Regions from separate parts of the Methylorubrum subtropicum genome, predicted to be linked through region 1. Evidence: predicted binding sites of a transcription regulator. Region 1 holds the regulator's gene; the other holds the start of a gene.
The links. Region 1 encodes LexA, which represses DNA repair genes until DNA is damaged. Its sites were predicted from a motif close to TGTTCNNNNTGTGTTCNG; they were not measured.
Positions count from the first base shown of each region.

Region 2: the regulator LexA is predicted to act here: its motif matches at 1,856-1,873, upstream of ssb (single-stranded DNA-binding protein).

Region 1 is NZ_JBBXMW010000015.1:91,986-95,392, forward strand. Features, by position in the region: gene AAHG03_RS19640 (DUF1236 domain-containing protein) at 1-902, shown strand, start outside; gene lexA (transcriptional repressor LexA) at 1,097-1,810, shown strand; gene AAHG03_RS19650 (ComEC/Rec2 family competence protein) at 1,804-3,407, opposite strand, start outside.
Region 2 is NZ_JBBXMW010000002.1:172,313-175,719, forward strand. Features, by position in the region: gene AAHG03_RS03650 (DUF4174 domain-containing protein) at 154-549, opposite strand; gene AAHG03_RS03655 (NADP-dependent oxidoreductase) at 628-1,644, shown strand; gene ssb (single-stranded DNA-binding protein) at 2,015-2,563, shown strand; gene glnT (type III glutamate--ammonia ligase) at 2,743-3,407, opposite strand, start outside.

The DNA.
Region 1 (3,407 bases):
GCGCCGCGACGGCCATGGCTCAGGGCGGCGGCGCGGGCGGTGGCGCCGGTGGCGGTGCGGGCGGCGGCGCAGGCGGTGGCGGCGCCGGAATGGGGGCCGGCGGCGGCGCGGGTGGCGGCGCGGGCGGTCCCGGCGGCGGCGGCGCGATGCGCGGCGGTGAGGCCGGTGGCGCGGGCGGCGCCGGTGGCGCCATGCGCGGCGGCGAGGCCGGCGGCGGCGCGGGTGGTGCCATGCGCGGCGGCGAGCCGGGCGGTACCGGCGGCGCGATGCGCGGCGGTGAGCCGGGTGGTGCCGGCCGGGCCGGCGAGCCCGGCGGCAAGGGTGCTGCGGGCGAGCGTGGCGGCAAGGACGCCGCCGGTGAGAAGGGCGGTCGCGACGGCGCCGAGCGCGGCGAGCGCGGTGGCAAGGACGCCGCCGGCGAGCGTGGCGGCCGTGACGGCACCGAGCGCGGCGAGCGTGGCGGCAAGGACGCCGCCGGTGAGCGCGGTGGTCGTGACGGCGCCGAGCGCGGTGAGCGCGGCGGCAAGGACGCCGCCGGTGAGCGCGGTGGTCGTGACGGCGCCGAGCGCGGTGAGCGCGGCGGCCGGGACGGCGCGGCCGACCGTGGTGGTCGCGGCGGCAACGTCTCCGAAGCCCGCGGCGCCTCGCGCAGCCTGAACAGCACCCAGCGCACCGAGTTCCGCCAGTCGATCACCAGCACCAACGTCACGCGCGTCACCAACGTGAATTTCGGTCTCAACGTCGGCACGGCGATCCCGCGCTCGATCGCGCTGCACCCGCTGCCGCCGGCGATCCTGACCCTGGTGCCGGCCTATCGCGGCTTCCAGTTCATTCTGGTCCGCGACGACATCGTCATCATCGATCCCGACACCTACGAGATCGTGGACGTGATCCCCGCCTGATCCGGTCCCGGATCGGCCGAGAGGCAGCGAAGAGGGCGGCGGAGCTTCGGCTCCGCCGCCCTTTCCTTTCGAGCCGTCGCCCTCAAAACGGCCAAGGACGCCCTTGCGGAACAGGTGGGGAACGTCTAGCCTGTTCGCGATTTGTTTTTCCGTGATCGGGCCGCGCCTCTGCGGCGTTCGACAGCAGGTGCCGCATGCTGACCCGCAAGCAACTCGAACTGCTCCAGTTCATCCAGGCCCGGATGCAGGAGAGCGGCGTCCCCCCGTCCTTCGACGAGATGAAGGACGCGCTCGATCTCAAGTCGAAGTCCGGTATCCACCGCCTGATCATGGCGCTGGAGGAGCGCGGCTTCCTCCGTCGTCTGCCGAATCGCGCCCGCGCGCTCGAGATCCTGCGCATGCCCGACGCGCCGGCCGCCAAGCCCGCGCCTGCCGAACCGCGCCGCTTCACCCCGAGCGTGGTCGAGGGGGGACTTGCCGGCAAGCCGAAGGCGCCGGTGGTTCAGGCCCAGGACGGCGAGGGCCGCCCGGTGATCGTGCCGGTGATGGGCCGGATCGCCGCCGGTACGCCGATCTCGGCCATCGAGAGCCAGAGCCACACCATCGCGATGTCGCCGGACTTCCTGGCCGGGGGCGAGCATTACGCGCTCGAAGTGCGCGGCGATTCGATGATTGAGGCCGGCATCCTCGATGGCGATCTGGTGGTGATCCACAAGCAGGAGACCGCCAACAACGGCGACATCATCGTCGCGCTGATCGACGACGAGGAAGCCACGCTGAAGCGTCTGCGCCGCCGCGGCTCCTCGATCGCGCTGGAGGCCGCCAACCCGGCCTACGAGACCCGCGTGCTCGGGCCCGACCGGGTGCGCATCCAGGGCAAGCTCGTTAGCCTCGTGCGCCGCTACTGAGGCGAATCGGGCGCTTCGACCGGCTCGGGGGCGGCCTCGGGGCTCGCGGCCGGGGGCGGCGCGGGCGGTCCGGTGCCGGGGCGCTCCTGCCAGGGCTTGGGTGAGCCGGCGCCGCGGGCGGTGACGACCTCCGGGCCGGTCGGTCTGAGGCGGATCGCGGTGGCGCCGTTCGCTGCGAGATAAGCGCGGTCGATCCGCAGCGGCGCGGCGCAGTTCGGCGGGGCCGTCAGGCGGCTGATCAGGATGTCGGCGCGGGCGCAATCCTCGGCGAAGGCGCGCTTGTCGGTGACCAGCGCGACCTTGCGGCCATCGGCGGCGATCATGGTGCAGCCGAGGCGGTCGCAGCGCACATCCGGGCCGCCGCTCACGTCGGCAGCCCTGCGCGCGTCACCGTCGGCCTTGAGCCACTGCTCCAGCACGAAGCCCGGCGGGCGCCCAAGCACGGCGAGCCGCCCGTCCGATCCGCGGAGCGCCGCCCCGGCCCCGTCGCGGTCCACGTAGAGATCGAACCGTGCCGGGCTCGCCGCGAAGGCGAGGCCGAGTGCTGCGGGCAGCACCGCCAGCGCCCGCAGGCGCGAGACCGGCAGCGTCGCGACGAGGAGCGCCAGCGCCAGCAGCGCGAGCGCCCCGGTGCCGAAAGCCGGCAGCACGACGTTGGCTTGGCCGAAGCCCGAGATCCAGGCGGAGATGTCGAGCATGCCCCGCACGGCGAGCCCCATCAACCACCAGACCGGTTTGTCGAGGGCAAACGGATAGGCCAGCATCCCGAGGACCGCCGCGGGCATCACCGCGAGCGAGACCAGCGGCAGCGTCAGCGCGTTGCCGAAGAGGCCGAACGGCTGCACGGTCTGGAAGTGGTAGGTCGCGAAGGGTGCGGTCGCGATCTGTGCCACCAAGGTCGTGGCCAGCGTTCCGACGCCGACCGTCATCAGCCAGGACAGGGCGCGGGCGAGCCACGAGCCGCCGTCACGGGCAAACAGTCGCCCGTCGAGGAGTGGCGCGCAGGCGATCAGCCCGGCGACCGCCCCGAACGACATCTGGAAGCTCGGGCCGAGCAAGGCTTCCGGCTCGCGGGCGAGCGCGATGATAGCGGCGAGCGCGAGGTTGCGCATGCTGAGCGCCGGGCGGTCCACGAGGATCGCGCCGAGCATCACCAGCGTCATGATGAGCGCCCGCTCGGCCGCCACGTCCCAGCCGGAGAAGGCGCAATAGGCGGTCACCCCCAGCATCGCGGCGCCCGCGGCGACCTTCTTGATCGGAAAGGCCAGCGCCAAAATCGGCACCAGGGCGAGCCCGGCCCGCACCAGCCAGAACACCACGCTGGCCGCCAAGACCATGTGCAGCCCGGAAATCGAGACGACGTGGTAGATGCCCGCCGCGCGCAGCACGGCGTTCGTCTCCTCCGAGATCAGCCCGCGCTTGCCCGTCACCAGGGCGGCGGCCACCGCGCCGGCCTGCCCGCCGATGGCCTCGGTGATGCGCCGGGTCAGCGTATTGCGTGCCTCGTCGATGGAGGCCGTAAGGCGCAACCCTTGAGGCAGGGGCGCTGAGGGAGAAAGAATCTCGACCTTGCCGGTGAGCGAGCCGACCGCGCCGA
Region 2 (3,407 bases), on a different contig from region 1:
TCTCCCCCTCCCACCCCCTCATCCTGAGGTGCCCGCGCAAGCGGGCCTCGAAGGAGGGCTCCAGCGATCACTGAGCGAACTGGAGCCCTCCTTCGAGGCTGCGCTGCGCGCAGCACCTCAGGATGAGGGGATTGGGTTGGGAGGGGCCGGCTCTCAGCGCCGCATCTCGTCCTTGCGCATCGGCATCGCGTCGATGGTCGAGAACAGGCGTTGCGGCGGGATCGGCTCGGCGGATGTCAGCTTCGCGCCGCCGTCCTTGCCGACCAGCACCGCCCGGAACGCGTCCGCGGGCAGCCCGAGCCGCTTGCGGATCGCCATCGCCTCCGCGTCCCCACCCACGGCCTCGACGGTGACGAGGTCGCGCTCCGACACACCCGTCCGGGCCGAGGCCAGCGCCTGTCGCTGGGCCGCGAGCCGGGCATCGCCCGCGTCGGGCGCCGACACGACCAGCACCCGCGCCTGCCAGACATACCGTTCCAGCGGGTTACCTTCCGCCATCGCCGCGCCTCCCGTCATCGCCAGCGCGGCGGCCACGACCATCGCCCGCATCGCATCGCTCCCGCGTGATTGCCGGGACCGACGTGCGACCCATCTGCCCGGTTCCCTCCTCATCACCCGGAGACGCCCATGACCGTCGTCAACCGCCGGATCGTCCTGGCCTCGCGCCCGCACGGCGAGCCGAAGCCCGAGCATTTCCGCATGGAGGAGAACCGCGTGAACGCGCTGCGCGACGGCGAAATCCTCCTGCGCACGCGCTGGCTCTCGCTCGATCCCTACATGCGCGGGCGCATGAGCGCGGCCAAATCCTACGCCAAGCCCGTCGAGATCGGCGAGGTCATGGTCGGGCAGACGGTGAGCGCCGTCGAGGCCTCGCACCATCCGGATTTCGCGATCGGCGACCTCGTCCTGACCCCCGCGGGCTGGCAGGATTACCTCGTCTCCGACGGCCGGGGCCTGCAAAAGCTCGACCCGACGGAAGCGCCGCCGAGCGCCTTCCTCGGCGCACTCGGCATGCCGGGGATGACGGCCTATGCCGGCCTCCTCGAGATCGGCCGCCCGCAGGCCGGCGAGACGGTCGTGGTCGCCGCCGCCGCCGGCCCGGTCGGCTCGATGGTCGGCCAGATCGCCCGCATCAAGGGCGCCCGCGCGGTCGGCATCGCGGGCGGGCCAGAGAAATGCGCCTACCTCACCGACACCCTAGGCTTCGACGCCGCGGTGGATCACCGCGCGCCCGACTTCCCCGACGCTCTGGCGCGGGCCTGCCCCGACGGCATCGACGTGTATTTCGAGAACGTCGGCGGGGCGGTGTTCGACGCGGTGCTGCCGCTCCTGAACGACTTCGCCCGCGTGCCGGTCTGCGGCCTCGTCTCGGGCTACAACATGAGCGAGCTGCCGCCGGGCCCCGACCGCTCGGGCCTGCTGATGCGCAACGTTCTGACCAAGCGCCTGACGCTGCGCGGCTTCATCGTCTGGGACTTTTCGGAGCTGCACGGCGCCTTTCTGCGCGACGTCGGCGGCTGGTTGAAGGCGGGCCGGGTCAAGGCGCGGGAGGACGTGGTCGAGGCCTTGGAGAGCGCGCCCGCGGCGTTCATCGGGATGCTGAAGGGGGCCAATTTCGGGAAGCTGGTGGTGAAGGTGTCGTAAAGCGATTCACCCCTCCCCCGTCATTCCGGGGCCGCGCAGCGGAACCCGGAATCCACCCGTGATGCAGGAAGCCCGGCTGAAGTCGAACCGTCGCGGCCAGTCGTGGATTGCACGCCGCTGGCGCGCCCCTTCGGGTCCGGGTTCTCGCCTTCGGCGAGCCCCGGAACGACGGTGAGGTTTTTTGCAACCCTCCGGCACCTTGCCCGGCATTCCGAACAAAAGTAGAACAAATTCGCGGCGCGGCGCACCGGTGTGAAGCGGGCACAAGCCGCGCCGACGGCTTGCTCCGCAATGGCCGGACCGCCAAGGTCACGCCATCGCGGGCGAGACGAACAAGCCCTGTGAGATCGGATCGGATGGAGAGAGTGGGATGGCGGGCAGCGTCAACAAGGTGATCCTCGTCGGCAATCTCGGGCGCGATCCCGAGACTCGGCGCCTGTCCTCGGGCGACCCCGTGGTGAACCTGCGCATCGCGACGTCGGAGTCGTGGAAGGACAAGGCGTCGGGCGAGCGCAAGGAGAAGACCGAGTGGCACTCGGTCGTGATCTACAACGACAACCTCGCCCGCGTGGCGGAGCAGTACCTGCGCAAGGGATCGAAAGTTTACATCGAGGGCCAGCTCCAGACCCGCAAGTGGACCGACCAGTCGGGCGTGGAGAAGTACACGACCGAGGTCGTGCTCCAGCGCTTCCGCGGCGAGATGACGATCCTCGACGGGCGCGGCGGTGGCGGCGGCGGCGACTTCGCGGGCGAGGACGACCACGGCGGCGGCGGCCAGATCAGCCGCGGCGGCGACCGCGGCGGGCGCGACGATTACGGCTCGGGCCGCTCCTCCGGCGGCGGCGACCGTCGTCCCTCCGGCGGTGGCAGCGGCGGCAGCAAGCCGAACTACGACCTCGACGACGACATCCCGTTCTAGTCATCGGTTTCGAAAGGACCGGTCCTTTCGCGGGTCCAGGGCGGAGCCTTGGCCGGCGGAGCCGTCATGGGGCTCCGCCCCAAACCCCGCCAAAGGACTTGTCCTTTGGGAACCATGACGAGAGCGACAGTAAAAGCAGAAGGACCTGCCCGATCCTTGATCGGGCAGGTCCTTCTGCGTCAGCAATCCAGCGTCGTGTCGCGCTCCCACTGGGTGAGGTGGCGGCAGTAGCTGTTCCACTCCTCGGTCTTGAGCTTGAGGTAGCTCGGCACGAACGAGCCGAAGGCCTCGTTCAGCACGTCGCAGCGCTCCAGCGCCCGCATGGCGTCGAGCATGTTGAGCGGCAGGCGCTTCACGCCCTCCACCGTGTGGCCGTCGGTGTACATATTGATGTCGAGGCGTTTTCCGGGATCGCGGCGGTTGCGGATGCCGTCCATGCCCGCAGCCAGGATCGCGGATTGCAGCAGGTAGGGGTTGGCGGCGCCGTCCGCGAGGCGGAATTCGAGGCGCCCGCCGTCCGGGATGCGGATCATGTGGGTGCGGTTGTTGCCCGTGTAGGTCACGGTGTTGGGCGCCCAGGTCGCGCCGGAGGTCGTGCGCGGCGCGTTGATGCGCTTGTAGGAGTTGACGCAGGGGTTGGTGATCGCCGCCAACGCGTCGGCCGAATGGATCAGGCCGCCGATGAAGTGGTAGCCCTCCTGCGACATACCGATCTCGTCGGAGGCGTCGGCAAAGACGTTGCGGCCGTCGCGCCAGACCGAGACGTGGGCGTGGCAGCCCGAGCCCGTCAGGTCCATGAAGGGTTTCGGCATGAAGGTCGCCCGCAGGCCGTGCTTCTCGGCGA